2 regions of the Agromyces molybdatiresistens genome follow, and region 1 is predicted to be linked to the other one. Evidence: predicted binding sites of a transcription regulator. Region 1 holds the regulator's gene; the other holds the start of a gene.
What was found. The regulator HrcA, encoded in region 1, represses chaperone genes, less so after heat shock. The targets are predictions, from matches to a motif close to TTNGCACTCGNNNNNNNCGAGTGCNAA.
Positions count from the first base shown of each region.

Region 2: groL (chaperonin GroEL) is a predicted target of HrcA. The motif match lies at 7,254-7,280, and genes of this name have one in related genera.

Region 1 covers NZ_CM188258.1:1,865,511-1,874,556, reverse strand. Annotated here, with positions in the region: gene ACULK2_RS08650 (HIT domain-containing protein) at 1-66, opposite strand, end outside; gene ACULK2_RS08645 (16S rRNA (uracil(1498)-N(3))-methyltransferase) at 91-825, opposite strand; gene dnaJ (molecular chaperone DnaJ) at 845-1,948, opposite strand; gene hrcA (heat-inducible transcriptional repressor HrcA) at 2,006-3,025, opposite strand; gene ACULK2_RS08630 (DUF4870 domain-containing protein) at 3,230-3,643, shown strand; gene ACULK2_RS08625 (DUF4870 domain-containing protein) at 3,884-4,207, shown strand; gene hemW (radical SAM family heme chaperone HemW) at 4,211-5,437, opposite strand; gene ACULK2_RS08615 (DUF1990 domain-containing protein) at 5,437-6,087, opposite strand; gene lepA (translation elongation factor 4) at 6,096-7,952, opposite strand; gene ACULK2_RS08605 (sensor histidine kinase) at 8,032-9,046, shown strand, end outside.
Region 2 covers NZ_CM188258.1:2,805,372-2,814,417, reverse strand. Annotated here, with positions in the region: gene ACULK2_RS12975 (DUF4032 domain-containing protein) at 1-1,070, opposite strand, end outside; gene ACULK2_RS12970 (ABC transporter ATP-binding protein) at 1,144-2,244, opposite strand; gene ACULK2_RS12965 (DsbA family protein) at 2,531-3,451, shown strand; tRNA gene ACULK2_RS12960 (tRNA-Thr) at 3,549-3,621, shown strand; gene ACULK2_RS12955 (DMT family transporter) at 3,624-4,727, shown strand; gene ACULK2_RS12950 (nitroreductase family protein) at 4,711-5,262, opposite strand; gene msrB (peptide-methionine (R)-S-oxide reductase MsrB) at 5,265-5,666, opposite strand; gene ACULK2_RS12940 (DUF3263 domain-containing protein) at 5,889-6,158, shown strand; gene ACULK2_RS12935 (LytR C-terminal domain-containing protein) at 6,183-6,725, shown strand; gene ACULK2_RS12930 (cold-shock protein) at 6,936-7,139, shown strand; gene groL (chaperonin GroEL) at 7,323-8,942, shown strand.

The DNA.
Region 1 (9,046 bases):
CATCCTCGCGGGGATCTCGCCCGCGGCGATGCGCTCGAAGACCGTGGGCTCCACCGTTCCGCTCATCCCTCCATCGTAGCGACGGATGGCTCACCACCGCCCGAGCGCGACCGACAGCACGGCGATCGCGGCGGGGCCGGCGGTCGAGGTGCGCAGCACCGGGTCGCCGAGCCGCACGGGCTCGGCGCCCGCCTCGTGCAGCCGGTCGATCTCCGCAGGGTCCATCCCGCCCTCGGGCCCCACGACGAGCGCGAGGTCGCGACCGTCGGAGCGGATGGCGGTGAGGGGGGTCTCCGCGCCGGGCACGAGCAGCAGCATCCGCTCGCCCCGCAGCCGCGCGGTCAGCTCCCGGGTCGACGTCACGGGCTCGACCACCGGGATGCGCGAGCGGAGGGACTGCTTCACGGCCTCCCGGACGATGCTCGCCCAGCGGGCGCGGCCCTTCTCGGCCTTCGGCCCCTCCCAGCGCGACACCGAGCGCGTCGCCGACCAGGGCACGATCCGGTCGACGCCGAGCTCGGTCGCCGCCTGGACGGCGAGCTCGTCGCGGTCGCCCTTCGCGAGCGCCTGCACGAGCGTGATCCGAGGCGAGGCCTCGGGCTCGTCCGAGACGGTCTCGACCTCGATCTCGAGCCGGCGCGGTTCGGCGGCGGTCACCGGTCCGCGCACCACGCGCCCCCGGCCGTCGCCGATCGACACGACCTCGCCGACGCGCAGCCGCGACACGGTCACCGCGTGCCTGGCCTCGTCGCCGCCGAGTTCGATCGCGTCGCCCGGCGCCGTCGAGGCGAGCTCGAGCGTCTCGTCGAGGTAGAGGTGGCTCATCGCGGCATCCGCCCGGTGCTCAGCCCAGGAACCGGTCGCGCAGGCGTGCGAACAGGCCCTGCTGGAAGTGCCCGAGCTGCGGCGGCTGCGCCTTGCGCTGCTTGGCCAGCTGCTCGACGAGCTCCCGCTCCCTGTGGCTGAGCTTGGTCGGGGTGACCACGTGCACCGCGACCTTGAGGTCGCCGCGGCCGCTGCCGCGCAGGTGCGTGATGCCGCGGTCCTTCACCGTCAGGATCTCGCCCGACTGCACGCCGGGCTTCAGCTCGAGGTCGACGTCGCCGTCGAGCGCCGCCACCTTCGTGGAGGTGCCGAGCACGGCATCCGTCATCTGCACCTCGAGCGTGCAGAGCAGGTCGTCGCCGTTGCGGCTGAACACCTCGTGGTTCCTCACCTTGATCTCGAGGTACAGGTCGCCGTTCGGCCCGCCGGCGGGGCCCGCCTCGCCGGAACCCGGCATCTGCAGTCGCACGCCCGTGTCGACGCCCGCGGGCACGTCGATCGGGACCGTGCGGCGCGCACGCACCCGCCCCTGCCCCTGGCAGGTCACGCACGGGGTCGCGATGATGGTGCCGTAGCCGCGGCACGATCCGCACGGGCTCGAGGTCATCACGTTGCCGAGCAGCGAGCGCACCGCGCGCTGGATGTGGCCGCTGCCGCCGCAGATGTCGCATCTGACGGGCGAGGTGCCGGGCTTGCAGCACGAGCCGTGGCACGTCTCGCACACGACGGCCGTGTCGACCTCGAGGTCGCGGTGCGTGCCGAAGATCACGTCGTCGAGCCCGACCTCCAGCCGGATCAGCGCGTCCTGGCCGCGCTCGCGGCGGGACCGCGGGCCGCGGCTCGTCTGCCCCGCGCCGAAGAACGTCTCGAAGATGTCGCCGAACCCGCCGAATCCGCCGCCGGCACCGCCGAACCCGGCCTGGCCGCCGAGGTCGTACTGCTGGCGCTGCTTGGGGTCGGAGAGCACGTCGTACGCGTGCGTGACCTCCTTGAACCGCTCGGACGCCTCGGCGCCGGGGTTCACGTCGGGGTGGAGCTCGCGTGCGAGCCGGCGGTACGCCTTCTTGATCTCGTCCGGGGAGGCGTCGCGTGCGACGCCGAGGACCTCGTAGTGGTCGGCCACGTGAGGCGGGTTCCTTTCGATTGCCGGTGACGGATGCCGCGGGGCGGCCCGTGCGGTTCAGCTCTCGCCGAGCGTGCGGGAGAGGTAGCGGGCGACCGCGCGGACCGCGGCCATGCTCTGGGAGTAGTCCATGCGCGTGGGTCCCACGACGCCGAGCCGCGACACGTCGCGGCCGGGGACGGCGAAGGACGTCGACACCACCGAGGTGTCGCCGAGCCCGTATGCGGCGTTCTCGCGGCCGATGCGCACGGCGATGCCGTCGTCGGCGGCCATCTCGCCGAAGAGCCGGAGGATGACGACCTGCTCCTCGATGGCCTCCATGACGCCGAGGATGTTGCCGGCGAAGTCCTGCTCGGTGCGCACGAGGTTCGCGGCGCCGGCGACGACGAGCCGGTCGGAGCGTGTGATCTTCGCCTGGTCGGCGAGGGTCGCCGCGAGCGTGTGGAGGACCTCGGCGTGCGCCCGGTCGGCGTGCTCGGTCTCGGCGGACAGGGCCGTCGCGGCATCCGCCATCGTGAGGCCGGCCGCGACCTCGTTCAGGCGGTCGCGCAGCCGCGCGAGCGTCGACTCGTCGACCGGCTGGTCGAGTTCCGCGAGGCGCTGCTCCACCTGGCCGCTGTCGGAGATGAGGATGCACAGCACGCGCGTCGGCGCGAGCGAGACGAGTTCGACGTGGCGCACGCGCGCCCGCGCGAAGCTCGGGTACTGAACCACGGCGAGCTGGCGCGTCAGCTGCGAGACGAGGCGGACCGTGCGGCCGAGCAGCTCGTCGAGGTCGTTCGACTCCCCGAGGAAGGTCTCGATCGCGTGCCGCTGCGTCGCCGAGAGGGGTCGGATGTCGGCGAGCCGGTCGACGAACACCCGGTAGCCCTTGTCGGTGGGGATCCGGCCCGACGAGGTGTGCGGCGCCGCGATGAGCTCCTCCTCCTCGAGCAGGGCCATGTCGTTGCGGATCGTCGCCGCGGAGACGCCGAAGTGGTGGCGTTCGACGATCGTCTTCGAGCCGACCGGCTCGCGGGACTCGACGTAGTCCTGCACGATCGCGCGGAGCACGGCGAGACTGCGCTCGGAGACCATGATCCTCGCTTCCCTCGACCGACCGGACCCGGACGACGCGTGCTTGGCACTCCGCCCACGTGACTGCTAATCATATCGCGAGATTCAGGGGCTGCACCGTTGCCGGTCGGTCCGCCGCGCCGATAGCGTGTCCATCGTCCCGCACCCCCGACGGCCGCGTCCGGCCGCGACGCGTGCGCTTCCCCTCATCGAAAGGCTCCCGCCATGACCGACTCCAACCTCCCTCCGCAGGATCCGAACGCCGCCCCGCAGCCGGCGCCCGCCGCACCGCTCTCGCACGAGCAGGACGTGCAGTGGGGTTCGTTCGCGCACCTCGGCGGCATCCTCGGCATCCTGCCGTCGCTCATCATCTGGCTCGTCTTCAAGGACCGCGGTGCGTTCACGAACACCGAGGGCAAGGAGGCGCTGAACTTCCAGATCACGCTGGTGCTCGCCACCATCGCGCTCTGGGTGCTGACGACCATCATCACCGTCGTGACCTTCGGGTTCGGCGCGTTCATCGCCGTCCTCACGTACATCCCGTGGATCCTCGGCGTGGTCTTCTCGATCATCGCGTTCCTGCAGGCGAAGGACGGCAACCACTACCGCTACCCCTTCGCGCTGCGTCTCATCAAGTAGTCGCGACGAGCCTCCGACGCGCCGGTCGAACGTCCCTCGACCGGCGCGTCGTCCTGTGCCAGCATGAGGGGACGTCCCCTGTCCGGGCGCGACCACAGAGGAGCACGCATCATGTCCGACGCACCACCTCCCACCCCGCCCACGCCGCCCGCAGGCGGCCCGCCGCCGCCCCCACCGCCCGGCTCGACTCCTCCGCCGCCGCCGGGCGCTCCCGGCCCCGGCCCCGAGCAGAACGTCGCGATGAGCCCTCAGGACCAGCGGCTGTGGGCGACCCTCATCCACATCGGCGGCATCTTCTTCTCGTTCGTGCCGGCCCTCGTCGGCTACCTGGTGCTGCGCGACCGCGGACAGTTCGTCCGCGATCACTCGGCGACCGCGCTGAACTTCCAGATCACGATGCTCATCGCCAACGTGGTGGCCGGCATCCTCTGGGTGGTCGTCATCGGCATCTTCCTGTCGATCGCCGTCTGGATCGTCACGATCGTGTTCAGCATCATCGCGGCGGTCAAGGCGAATCAGGGCGAACCGTACGTCTACCCGGTCGCGATCAAGTTCGTCAGCTAGAGGTCAGTCCTCCAACAGTCGTCGAACGACGGCGTCCGCCAGCAACCGCCCTCGCCGGGTGAGCGTCAGCCGCCCGGCGAGGGCGGTTCGCGCGTCCACGAGCCCATCTGCGATGAGCCCCGCCACGCCGTGGCGGCCGCCGGAATGCAGGCTCGAGACGTCGATCCCCTCGCGGATGCGGGTCGCGAGGAGCACGCGCTCGGTCTCACGGGCGGGCGCGTCGAGCGTTTCGCGCCCGACCGCCGGCGAGACGCCGGCCGCGAGGCGCTCCGCGTAGGCTGCGGGGTGCTTGGCGTTCCACCAGCGCACGCCGCCGACGTGGCTGTGCGCGCCCGGTCCGACGCCCCACCAGTCGTCCCCGCGCCAGTAGCCCAGGTTGTGGCGCGATCGGTGCGAGGCATCCGTCGCCCAGTTCGACACCTCGTACCACTCGTATCCGGCCTGCGCGAGCGCCTCGTCGGCGAGCTCGTACATGTCGGCGGCGAGGTCGTCGTCGATGGCGGCGAGCTCGCCACGTCGAATGCGTCGTGCGAGCTGCGTGCCGTCCTCAACGATGAGCGAGTAGGCGCTCACGTGGTCGGGACGCTCGGCGAGCACGGCGTCGAGGCTCGTCCGCCAGTCGGCGAGCGACTCCCCCGGCGTGCCGTAGATGAGGTCGAGGCTCACGTCGAGCCCGGCGTCGCGCGCCCAGCCGACCACGAGCGGAATGCGCGCCGGATCGTGGGTGCGGTCGAGCGCGGCGAGCACGTGCGGGACCGCCGACTGCATGCCGAACGAGACGCGCGTGAACCCGCCGTCGGCGAGCCTCCTCAGGTCGTCGGCGTCGACGGAGTCGGGGTTGGCCTCGGTCGTCACCTCGGCACGCTCGGCGAGGCCGAACGCATCGCGGACGGCCGCGAGCATCCGCACCAGGTCGGCGGCGGGCAGCAGCGTCGGCGTGCCGCCGCCGAAGAAGACCGTCGAGGCGGGCCGATCCGGGACACCGGATCTCGCGAGCACGTCGCGCGCGAACCGGACCTCGGCCGCGGCCTGATCGGCGAAGTCCTCCCGGCGCGCGCCGCGGAGCTCCCCGGAGGTGTACGTGTTGAAGTCGCAGTAGCCGCATCGCACCCGGCAGAACGGCACGTGCAGGTAGACGCCGAGGGCGCGGGAGGCGGCATCCGTCGTCGCGCTCTCGGGGAGCAGTCCGTCGGCCGGCGCCGGATCGCCGAGCGGGAGCGGCCCCGCCATCAGACCGGGAACGCGGGGTGCAGGGCGCGCAGCTCGCGCCTGGTCAGCTCGCGGCGCCGGCGGCGCACGAGCGGACCGAACACGCGGCGCACGCCGCCGTTCGGCTCGAACGCCGAACGGATCGTGAGCCACACCGAGTCGTCGTCGCGATGCTCGAGGATGAACGACTCCTCGCCGTTCTCCGACGCGTCACCGGTCGTGCCGTAGGCGAAGCCGATCCGGTTCGGCTCGTCGACGACGTACACGACGAGCACGGGCGTGGATCGCGTGCGGAGGCGGCCGCGGCGCTGCAGCGTCGCCGTCATCCCCGCACTGATGTACGGCGTGCCATCGGGACCGAAGCGCTGCTCGACGCGCGGCGCCGGCTGCTCGGCGAGCGGTGCACCGGCCTCGTCGTACGCGATCCCGGTGTACTGCGCGCCGGTGCCCGGTGCGGCGTCCGCGACCGTGAAACCCGCGCCCTGCTGGATGCCCCACGTCATGAGCGCGTCGGCCGACGATTCGAAGCGCTCACGCCCGGACCCGAGCCGGACCGAGTCCTCGGACGGCGTGAACCCCTCCGGCGGATAGCGCAGCAGGTCGGGGTCGAGCGTCGCGCCGATCGCGCCGTAGGTGACGGACTGGTCGGTGAAGGTGCGTCGACGGGTCATCGTTCCCCCTACTTCTTGGCGTCCTTCTTCTCGGTCTCCCCGCTCAGGGCGGCGATGAACGCCTCCTGGGGGACCTCGACGCGGCCGACCATCTTCATGCGCTTCTTGCCCTCCTTCTGCTTCTCGAGGAGCTTGCGCTTGCGCGAGATGTCGCCGCCGTAGCACTTCGCCAGCACGTCCTTGCGCATCGCCCGGATCGACTCGCGGGCGATGATGCGGGCGCCGATCGCCGCCTGGATCGGCACCTCGAACTGCTGGCGCGGGATGAGCTCGCGGAGGCGCCCCGTCATGAGGACCCCGTACGCGTACGCCTTGTCGCGGTGCACGATCGCGCTGAATGCATCGACCTGCTCGCCCTGCAGCAGGATGTCGACCTTCACGAGGTCGGCGGCCTGGTCGCCCGCGGGCTCGTAGTCGAGCGAGGCGTAGCCGGCGGTCTTCGACTTCAGGTTGTCGAAGAAGTCGAAGACGATCTCGCCGAGCGGCATGTTGTAGCGGATCTCGACCCGGTCCTCGCCGAGGTACTCCATGCCGAGCAGGGTGCCGCGGCGCGACTGGCAGAGCTCCATGATCGTGCCGACGTAGTCCTTCGGCGCGAGGATGGCGGCCTTCACGATGGGCTCGCGCACCTCGGCGATCTTGCCGCCGGTCGGGAACTCGCTCGGGTTGGTGACGGTGACGGTCTTCCGGTCCTCGGTGGTGACCTCGTAGACGACGGACGGCGCCGTGTTGATGATGTCGAGTCCGAACTCGCGCCGCAGTCGCTCGGTGACGATCTCGAGGTGCAGCAGCCCGAGGAAGCCCGCACGGAACCCGAAGCCGAGGGCGACCGAGGTCTCGGGCTCGTAGACCAGCGCGGCATCGGACAGCTTCAGCTTGTCGAGCGCCTCGCGAAGCTCGGGGTAGTCGCTGCCGTCGATCGGGTACAGGCCGGAGAACACCATCGGCAGCGGCTCCGTGTAGCCGGGGAGCGGCTCGGCCGCGGGCTTCACCGCGGTCGTCACGGTGTCGCCGACCTTCGACTGGCGCACGTCCTTCACGCCGGTGATGAGGTAGCCCACCTCGCCGACGCTGAGGCCGTTCGTGGGCGTCGGCTCCGGCGCGCTCACGCCGATCTCGAGGATCTCGTGCGTCGCCTTCGTCGACATCATCTGGATCCGCTCGCGCGGGTTCAGCCGGCCGTCGACCATGCGGACGTAGGTGACCACGCCGCGGTAGCTGTCGTACACGGAGTCGAAGATCATCGCCCGCGCCGGGGCGTCCGCATTCCCCGTCGGCGCCGGGATGCGCTCGACCACGCGATCGAGCAGGTCCTCGACGCCCATGCCGGTCTTGCCCGACACGCGGAGCACGTCGTCGGGCGATCCGCCGATGAGGTCGGCGAGCTCGCGTGCGTACTTCTCGGGCTCGGCCGCGGGCAGGTCGATCTTGTTCAGCACCGGGATGATCTCGAGGTCGTTCTCGAGCGCCAGGTAGAGATTGGCGAGGGTCTGCGCCTCGATGCCCTGCGCGGCATCCACCAGCAGGATCGCGCCCTCGCACGCGGCGAGGGAGCGGGAGACCTCGTAGCTGAAGTCGACGTGGCCCGGGGTGTCGATCATGTTGAGCGCGTACCCGGTGCCGCCGAGCTCCCAGGGCATGCGCACGGCCTGGCTCTTGATCGTGATGCCGCGCTCGCGCTCGATGTCCATGCGGTCGAGGTACTGCGCGCGCATGTCGCGGTCGGCGACGACGCCGGTGATCTGCAGCATGCGGTCGGCCAGCGTCGACTTGCCATGGTCGATGTGCGCGATGATGCAGAAGTTGCGGATCAGCGCGGGATCGGTGGCGGCGGGCACCGGTGGGTGGGCGGCTCTCGGAGACATCCTGTCGATTCTCCCATGCGGGCGATCGCACTTTCGACGGATGCCTCCCGAGGGGCGCCGGACTACGCTGAAACGCACCATGACCGTGCTCGATGCCCCACTCGTCGGACGGGTGCAGCCGTCGGCGCTCCGTCCCGTGTTCACGTCGCTCCGCGTGGGCCTCCACGTCCTCGTCGTCGGCCTCACGGTCTTCGTCCTCGCCCGGGCGGTGATCCTCGGCGGCGAGCAGGTCGTCGCGATCTCGATCCTCTCGATCGCCTTCATCGGCGCCTACCTCGTCGGCGTCGTGAGCGCGCACCAGGTGGTGACGCCGTGGATGCGCGCGGCGTGGCTGATCATCCTGCTCGGGCTGTGGCTCGGGCTCAGCGCGCTGACCCCGGACGCCGCGTTCCTGGCCTTCCCGCTGTTCTTCCTCGAACTGCACGTCCTCCCCGCCCGCTGGGCGGTCCCGCTCGTCGCCGTGACCTTCCTCATCAGCGTCTGGAGCTCGACGTCGCAGCTCGGGTTCGAGGTGGGCAGCGTGGTGGGCCCCCTCATCTCAGCGGGCGTCGCCGTGATCATCGGGCTGGGGTACCGCGCGATGGCGGTCGAGACGCGCGAGCGCCAGTCGCTCATCATCGACCTGCTCGCGACCCGCGAGGAACTCGCTGCGGCGAGCCGCGAGGCCGGCACGCTCGCCGAACGCGAGCGCATCGCCCGCGAGATCCACGACACCGTGGCGCAGGGGCTCTCGAGCATCCAGATGCTGCTGCACGCCGCCGAGCGCGACATCGCCGACGAGGGCACGCGCGACAAGCTGCGCCTCGCCCGCGAGACGGCCGCCGACAACCTGCAGGAGACGCGTCGGTTCATCCGCGAGCTCACGCCGCCCGCGCTCGACGAGCAGACGCTGCCCGGCGCGCTCCGCCGGCTGGCGGAGGCCACCAACGAGCAGGCGACGCAGTCGGGCACGCGAACCCGCATCGCGTTCTCGATGAGCGGCGTCCCCGTCGCGCTGCCGATGTCGATCGAGGCGACGCTGCTGCGCATCGCGCAGGGATCGCTCTCGAACGTGGTCAAGCACTCCGACGCGGGCCGGGCCGAACTCACCCTCA
Region 2 (9,046 bases), 940 kb from region 1:
GCCGGTTCGAGCTTGCCTCGCAGCTCCTGCGGGACCGCCCGCACCACGGGTTCGAACACGCGCATGAGCCACTCGTGGGCGACCATCTCCTCGTCGGCGTCCTTCCGGTACGCCGCCCGGTAGGAGTCGAGGTCGTTGAGCAGGCGCCGCGCCTGGTTCTCGCCGGCGTCGAGGCCGGTCAGGCGCAGGAGGCGCCGCTGGTGGTGGCCGGCGTCGACGACCTTCGGCTGGATGCGCAGCGTCGTGCCGGACTCGTCCGTGCGGATCGCCAGCTCCTCGATGTCGAACCCGAGGTCGTTCAGCCGGTTGACGCGCTCGTTGATTCGCCACCGGTCGGCCATGCCGAACGACTCGCTGCCGGTGAGTTCCTTCCACAGGTTGCGATAGGCGTCGACGATGCCGTTGGAGATGTTGACGGGGTCGAGTTCGTCGGCGACCCGGCCGCCGGCCTCGAGGTCGAGCAGCTCGCCCGCGATGTTGACCCGGGCGATCTCGAGGTCGTTCTCGCGCTGGCCGTTCGACAGGCCGCCCTCGTAGAGCTTGCCGGTCTCGGCGTCGACGAGGTAGGCGGCGAACGCGCCCGCATCGCGTCGGAACAGCGTGTTCGAGAGCGAGACGTCGCCCCAGAAGAAGCCGATGATGTGCAGCCGCACGAGCAGCACCGCGAGCGCGTCGACGAGGCGCGTTGCGGTGTCGGGCCGGAGCGTCTGTGAGAACAGCGCACGGTAGGGCAGGGAGAAGCGGAGGTGCCGGGTGACGAGGACGGGCTTCAGGCCCTCCCCGTCGGCATCCGTGCGGTTGGTGATGACGGCCACCGGCTCGACGCACGGGATCTCGAGGCGCTGCAGCGTCCGCAGCATCTCGTACTCGCCCTCGGCCATCTCGGCCGTCGTCTCCTTGATGGCCACCACGTGACCACTCAGGTGCGCGAAGCGCACGAGGTGGCGCGAGATGCCCTTCGGCAGCGCAGCGATGTGCTCGCTCGGCCAGGCTTCGAGGGGGAGGTCCCACGGGAGGTCGAGCAGTGCGGGGTCGGTCGACGCCGACGTGATCGAGAGTGTGCCGCTCATCAGGGACAGCGTACCGGGGAACGACGAAGCCGGCCGGGCCGAGGGCCCGACCGGCTTCGTGGACGACCGGAGGTCAGCTGGCGACGGCCGACTTCAGCAGGCGCTCGCCCGACTCGGCGTCGAACACGTGCACATGCTTCGGGGTCGGCATCAGGTAGACCGTGTCGCCCGCGAACGGGTGGCTGCGGCCGTCGACGCGCGCGACGATGTCGGTCCGCTTGCCCTCGATCTCGGAGTGGCCGTACAGGTAGCCGTCGGCGCCGAGCTCCTCGACGAGGTCGACCTTCACCTCGAGGCCCTCACCCTGCGTGTTCGAGACCTGGATGTCCTCGGGGCGGACGCCGATCGTCACGATCGGGCCCGAGGCGGAGGCGAGCGCGTCGCGCTCGACATCCACGGTGGCCGTTCCGAACATCACGCCGCCCTCGACGACGTCCGCGTGGAAGAGGTTCATGGCCGGCGAGCCGATGAAGCCCGCGACGAACACGTTGCTCGGCCGCTCGTACAGCTCGCGAGGGGTGCCCACCTGCTGGAGGACGCCGTCCTTGAGCACCGCGATGCGGTCGCCCATCGTGAGCGCCTCGGTCTGGTCGTGCGTGACGTAGACCGTGGTGACGCCGAGACGGCGCTGGAGCGACGCGATCTGGGTGCGGGTCTGCACGCGGAGCTTCGCGTCGAGGTTCGACAGCGGCTCGTCCATGAGGAACACCTGCGGCTGGCGCACGATCGCCCGGCCCATCGCGACGCGCTGGCGCTGACCACCCGAGAGGGCCTTCGGCTTGCGGTTCAGGTACGGCTCGAGGTCGAGGAGCTTCGCGGCCTCGAGGACGCGCGCGGCACGCTCGTCCTTGCCGACGCCCGCGATCTTGAGCGCGAAGCCCATGTTCTCGGCGACGGTCATGTGCGGGTACAGCGCGTAGTTCTGGAAGACCATCGCGATGTCGCGGTCCTTCGGCGGCACGTCGGTGACGTTGCGGTCGCCGATGAAGATGTTGCCCTCGTTGACCTCTTCGAGGCCCGCGAGCATGCGGAGCGACGTGGACTTGCCGCAGCCCGAGGGACCGACGAGGACGAGGAACTCGCCGTCCGCGATCTCGAGGTCGAGCTGGTCGACGGCGGGACGGGTGCCACCGGGATAGAGGCGGGTGGCCTTGTCGAACGTGACTGACGCCATGGTTCTGTTCTCCTTCACCGGCAGGTACGTGCCGGACGATCCGTAGTGAATGGAAACGCCGACCTCGATGTCGACGCCCCCTCAGTATGCCATGGGTTCGCGGCGCCCCATCCGCGCGGCGTCGGCGGCCGCGCCGTCGGCCGCGTCGTCCGATGATGCGGGCGGAGGGCGCGTGCAGCGCGCGTCCGGGCGCCGTTTGGGCGATTCCCAGTGATCGCTCCTACACTCTTCGGTGCGTGCGCCTGCATGCACGCGCGCCCCCACAGCGACCCGGAGTTGACCCACGATGAGCACTGGCGGATCAGAGCCACGCCCCACCCGCAACCAGCGACGCGAAGCGGCTCGCGAGAAGGCCCGCGTCCTTCGCGAGGAGCAGAAGAAGCGCGAGCGCCGCAACCGGTTCCTCATCCAGGGCGGCGTGGTCGTCGCGATCGTCGCGGTCGCGGCCCTGATCGGCACGCTGATCTTCAACAGCATCCGTCCCGAGGGGCCGGGCCCGCAGAACATGGCGAGCGACGGCATCCTGCTCGTCGGCGGCGAGAACGGCATCGAGCCCGTCCAGACCCCGGCGATCCCCGCGGGCGGCGAGCCGACGGCCACCGTTCCCGACGAGAGCGGCACGGTCGCGAACATCGTCGTCTACCTCGACTACCTGTGCCCGTTCTGCGGCCAGTTCGAGACGACGAACTCCGAGACCATGCGCACCATGGTCGAGCAGGGCGCGGCGACCCTCGAGATCCACCCGATCGCGATCCTGACCAACAAGTCCGCGGGCACCCAGTACTCGCTGCGCGCCGCGAACGCCGCGGCCTGCGTGGCGGAGGAGTCGCCCGAGGCCTTCTTCGACTTCAACGCGCTCATGTTCGAGAACCAGCCCGAGGAGCTCACCGCCGGCCTCACCAACGACGAGATCAAGGAGCTCGCCGCCGAGGCGGGCGCCGCCTCGTCGGTCGACTCGTGCATCGACGACACGACCTTCAAGAGCTGGGTGCAGGATGCCACGGAGCGCGCGCTCACCGAGCCGATCCCGAACTCCGAGCTCGCGTCGGTGACCGGCACCCCGACCGTGCTCGTCAACGGCAAGCAGTACGTCGGCTCGCTGGAGGACCCGGCCGAGTTCCAGGCGTTCGTGCTGCAGGCGACCGGCGAGAGCTACTCGGAGTCCGAGGCGACCCCGACGCCGACGCCCACGCCCGACGCGGGCTGAGCTCCGACCTCCGATCGCACGACGACGGCCCGGCCGACCGGCCGGGCCGTCGTCGTGCGTGCCGGCGCCACGGCTCGGTAGGATGTCAGGGTCCCATGCCGGCTTGGCGCAATTGGTAGCGCACCGCTCTTGTAAAGCGGTGGTTACGGGTTCGAGTCCCGTAGCCGGCTCGATGTCGAGATCCTCCGGCGGTCCCGACCCGGTCGCGGTGTCGCACTCGCCCGAGGCGTCGACCGATCCGGTCGCGCACCCGCATCACCACGCACATGCCGAGTCGTCCCGCGTGCCCCTGTGGGTCGCGATCGCGCTCACGGTCGTCACCGGCGGATTCGTCGCGCTGCAGTCCCGGGTCAACGGCGAGCTCGCGCGTGCGCTCGACGACTTCTCGGTGGCCGCGGCGATCTCGTTCGGTTCCGGACTCGTGATCCTGCTCCTCATCACCGCGGCCTGGCCGGGGGGTCGCCGCGGCGTCGCTCGGCTGCGCGACGCGGTGCGCGCGCGGCGGATCGCATGGTGGATGCTCCTCGGCGGCGTCGCGGGCGCGTGGTTCGTGGCCACGCAGGGGCTCTCGGCGGGTGTGCTGGGCGTTGCCCTCTTCACGGTGGCGATCGTCGCCGGCCAGACGATCGGCGGCGTGGTCTTCGACGTTGTCGGTCTCGGCCCCGGCGGTCGCCGGCCGCTCAGCCCGACCCGGGTCGCCGGTGCGGCGCTCGCCCTCGTCGCGATCGGCTGGGCCGTCTCGGCGCAGGTCGCGGAGGCGGTGCCGCTCCTGCTCATGCTGCTGCCGTTCTCGGCCGGCGTCGGCGCGTCGTGGCAGCAGGCGATGAACGGCCGCGTCCGCACCGCGTCGACGAGCGCCCTCGCGGCGACGCTCACGAACTTCCTCGTCGGCACCATGGTGCTCCTCGTCGTGATGCTCGTGCACGCGGCATCCGTCGGTTGGCCGACCGCGTTCCCGACCGAGCCGTGGCTCTACGCCGGCGGCGCGATCGGCTGCGTGTTCATCGCCGCGCAGGCCGTGCTCGTGCGCCGCGTCGGCGTCCTCGTGCTGGCGCTCGGCCTCGTCGCGGGCCAGCTCGCCACGGCGCTCGCGCTCGACCTGCTCGTGCCGACCTCGGCGCGGCCGGTCGGGTTCGCGACGGTCGGCGGCACGGTCCTCGCGCTCGTCGCGGTCGCGCTCGCGAGCATCCGGTGGCGCCCGGCGCGCCATCTCGCGGCCGAGTCGACGTCCGCGACCACGTTCGACGGGTCCGGTCCGATCACGCCAGCGCGCTGAACCGCTCCTCGACGCGAGCGCCGGCGCGGCGCTGGGGCCGGTCGGCGGCGCTGCGGCCGCCGACGTACAGCCAGCCGAGCAGGTGCTCGCCCTCACCGAGCCCGTGCATGCGGGCGACGGCCGGATGCCGCGTGAACGGGCCGGTGCGCCACATGACGCCCCAGCCGGCGTCGTCGAGCAGCAGTGCGAGCAGGTGGCCGACCCCGGCCGCGCACGCCTCCTGCTCCCATGCGGGCACCTTCGGGTGCGCCCGCACGACCGCGACCAACGCGAGCAGCAGGGGAGCGCGGAGCGGCTTGGCCGCGAGCTTCTCGGCGGCCGCGCCCTCGAGGCCGGATGCCTCGGCGAGCGCCGCACCGAGGTCGGCACGCGCGTCGCCGCGCAGCGCGATGACGCGCCACGGTCCGAGGGCGGCGTGGTCGGGAACCGTGGCGGCGGCTCGGAGCAGGTCGGCGAGCTCGGAGTCCGTCGGCGCGGCATCCGTCACCTTCGGCCAGGAGCGGCGCGCGAGCACCGCCTCTCGGACGGCGGACACGCTCAGGACTCGGGCGTGAAGTCGAGCGCGATCGAGTTCATGCAGTAGCGGTCGCCTGTCGGCGTCCCGAAGCCGTCGGGGAAGACATGGCCGAGGTGCGATCCGCAGTTCGCGCAGCGGACCTCGGTGCGCACCATGCCGAGCGAGGCGTCCTCGAGCAGTTCGACCGCCTCGGGGCGCACCGATTCGTAGAAGCTCGGCCAGCCGCAGCCGGAGTCGAACTTCGTGCCCGACTTGAACAGCTCGCTCCCGCAGGCGGCGCACGCGTAGACGCCGGCGCGCTCCTCGTCGAGCAGCTCGCCCGTCCACGGGCGCTCGGTCGCGGCCTCGCGGAGCACGGCGTACTGCTCGTCGTCGAGCTCTGCGCGCCACTCGTCGTCGGACTTGTTCACCTGGTACGTCATGGGTCTCCTCGGGTCGGCCGTCTTCCATCGTCGCAGCTTTGCGGCGCGTCGGGTGCAACGTGTCCCGGCGCGACCGTGTTCCCGGCCCGTCGGCCCGGCCCGTCCCGCATCGACCTCCGGCCGCGGTGGCCGCGTTCGGGCCGCGCCGTCGCGTGCGGTGGGCTCGCGGCATCCGCTCTCTAGGATGTGCACGACGGGTGACCGCGACGGGAGCGAGGTGCGATGGACGGGGACGGGCTCGACGAGGCGCAGCGCGCCATCCTCGCCTTCGAATCACGACCCTGGCGCGATCCGGCGCGGAAGGCCGATGCGATCCGCGACGAGCTCGGGCTCTCCGCGGCCCGGTACTATCGCCTCCTCGGCGCACTCGTCGACTCGCCGGCCGCGCTGCGGTTCGATCCGATGCTCGTCGGGCGACTCCAGCGGCAGCGCGACGCCCGCGCGCAGTCACGTGCGCGCCGAACCATCCCGACCGCCCGGCCGCTCGCCTGAGCGCCCCGACCGACTGGACCCCAGGTGCAGAAGTTCCCCCGCGACCGGTTCGACTCGATCCCGCACGGCATGGACCGGGTCGGTGCGCATCGCGCGCCCGCGCGCCGCGGGCGTCGCTGGGTGACCTTCGCGTGGGCCGCGCTCGCGACGGTGGTGCTGGCCGGGATCGGGATCGCCGCGGTCGCGGCGTACAACCAGCGACTCGACTTCGACGACACCGCGCTGCCCACCGGAACGGCGTCGCCGGGGCCGACGGCGGAGCCCACGCTGGCACCCGACGTCAGCGTCGCGGTCCTGAACGGCACGTCGACCAGCGGCCTGGCGGCACGCGCCGGCGAGACCTTGACCGCTGCGGGCGTGCCGGTCGGCATCACGACCAACGCCGACCGGTCCGATATCGAGCAGACCGTCGTGTACTACGCCTCGGCCGACCTCGAGGGCGCCGCCAGGGGCGTGGCGCAGCAGCTCCCGGAGGCCGAGGTGCGATTGTCGGAGGAGTTCGGCGAGGAGGGCATGCAGCTCGTCGTCGTCCTCGGGGCCGACTACGCGGAGGCCGTCGCCGGATGACCCGGTGACCGAATCGTTGCCATTCTGCGACCATTCGCGCCGTCGGAAACCTTGTGCGGGGCCGCCGCGCCGTGAGTATCTAGAACCGGCCGCTCGAACACCCGTGTGAGCACCCGGCGCCGGTCCCCGTCGTCGACGTCGGCACGACGACGGCCCGGTACAGCCGACGGCACGTGCTGACTTCGATACACGGCAACATGGGAGCAACGCATGGCGAACGGAACCGTGAAGTGGTTCAACGCTGAAAAGGGATACGGATTCATCACCGTCGACGGTGGAGGCCAGGACGTCTTCGTCCACTACTCCGCGATCGACATGAGCGGCTACAAGGTCCTCGAGGAGGGCCAGCAGGTGACCTTCGAGGTCGGGTCGGGCTCGAAGGGTCCGCAGGCCGAGGCGGTCCGTCCCGCCTGAGTTCGGTACTTCGGAAGCGCCGCCGGATCCCCCGGCGGCGCTTCCGCATGTCCGTGGAGTCCCGATCGCGTCCCGGCTCGCTTGCACTCGATGCATGCGAGTGCCAGAATCGGTTTAGCACTCGTTCGATTCGAGTGCTAACCCCAAGGTTCTTAGACGTCCGGGAAGGGACGAGAGACACACATGGCAAAGATCATTGCTTTCGATGAGGAGGCCCGCCGCGGGCTCGAGCGTGGGCTCAACCAGCTCGCCGACGCGGTCAAGGTGACCCTCGGCCCGCGCGGCCGCAACGTCGTCCTCGAGAAGAAGTGGGGCGCCCCCACGATCACGAACGACGGCGTGTCGATCGCCAAGGAGATCGAGCTCGACGACCCGTACGAGAAGATCGGCGCCGAGCTCGTCAAGGAGGTCGCGAAGAAGACCGACGACGTCGCCGGTGACGGCACCACCACCTCGGTCGTGCTCGCCCAGGCGCTGGTGCGCGAGGGCCTGCGCAACGTCGCGGCCGGCGCCGACCCCATCTCGCTGAAGCGCGGCATCGAGAAGGCCGTCTCGGCCGTCTCCGAGGAGCTGCTCGCCGCCGCGAAGGAGGTCGAGACCAAGGAGGAGATCGCCGCCACCGCGTCGATCTCGGCCGCCGACCCCCAGATCGGCGAGATCATCGCCGAGGCGATCGACAAGGTCGGCAAGGAGGGTGTCGTCACCGTCGAGGAGTCGAACACCTTCGGCACCGAGCTCGAACTGACTGAGGGCATGCGCTTCGACAAGGGCTACCTGTCGGCGTACTTCGTCACCGACCCGGAGCGCCAGGAGGCGGTCTTCGAGGACCCGTACATCCTCATCGCCAACCAGAAGATCTCGAACATCAAGGACCTGCTCCCGATCGTCGACAAGGTGATCCAGTCGGGCAAGCAGCTCCTGATCATCGCCGAGGACGTCGACGGCGAGGCCCTGGCCACGCTCGTCGTGAACAAGATCCGCGGCATCTTCAAGTCGGTCGCCGTCAAGGCCCCCGGCTTCGGCGACCGCCGCAAGGCGCAGCTCCAGGACATCGCGATCCTCACCGGCGGCCAGGTCATCTCCGAGGAGGTCGGCCTCAAGCTCGAGAACGCGACGCTCGACCTGCTCGGCCAGGCTCGCAAGGTCGTCATCACCAAGGACGAGACGACCATCGTCGAGGGTGCGGGCGACCCCGACCAGATCGCGGGCCGCGTCGCCCAGATCCGCTCGGAGATCGAGAACACCGACTCGGACTACGACCGCGAGAAGCTCCAGGAGCGCCTCGCCAAGCTCGCCGGCGGCGTGGCCGTCATCAAGGCGGGCGCGGCCACCGAGGTCGAGCTCAAGGAGCGCAAGCACCGCATCGAGGACGCCGTCCGCAACGCGAAGGCCGCGGTCGAGGAGGGCATCGTCGCCGGTGGTGGCGTCGCCCTCATCCAGGCCGGCAAGGTCGCGTTCGAGAAGCTCGAGCTCTCGGGCGACGAGGCGACCGGCGCGAACATCGTGAAGGTCGCCATCGAGGCGCCGCTCAAGCAGATCGCCCTGAACGCAGGCCTCGAGCCGGGCGTCGTGGCGAACAAGGTCGCCGAGCTCCCCGCGGGCCACGGCCTCAACGCCGCGACCGGAGAGTACGGCGACCTGCTCGCGCAGGGCATCATCGACCCGGCGAAGGTCACCCGCTCGGCGCTGCAGAACGCCGCGTCGATCGCCGGCCTCTTCCTCACCACCGAGGCGGTCGTCGCCGACAAGCCGGAGAAGGTCGCCGCCGCTCCGGCCGACCCGACCGGCGGCATGGACTTCTGAGTCCACGCGGACCGGTTCCGCTTCGCGGCATCCGCCGCACCACGCGCGAAGGGCGCCTCCCGAGGGAGGCGCCCTTCGTCGTGCCGGGGAGCGTCGGATCCGCC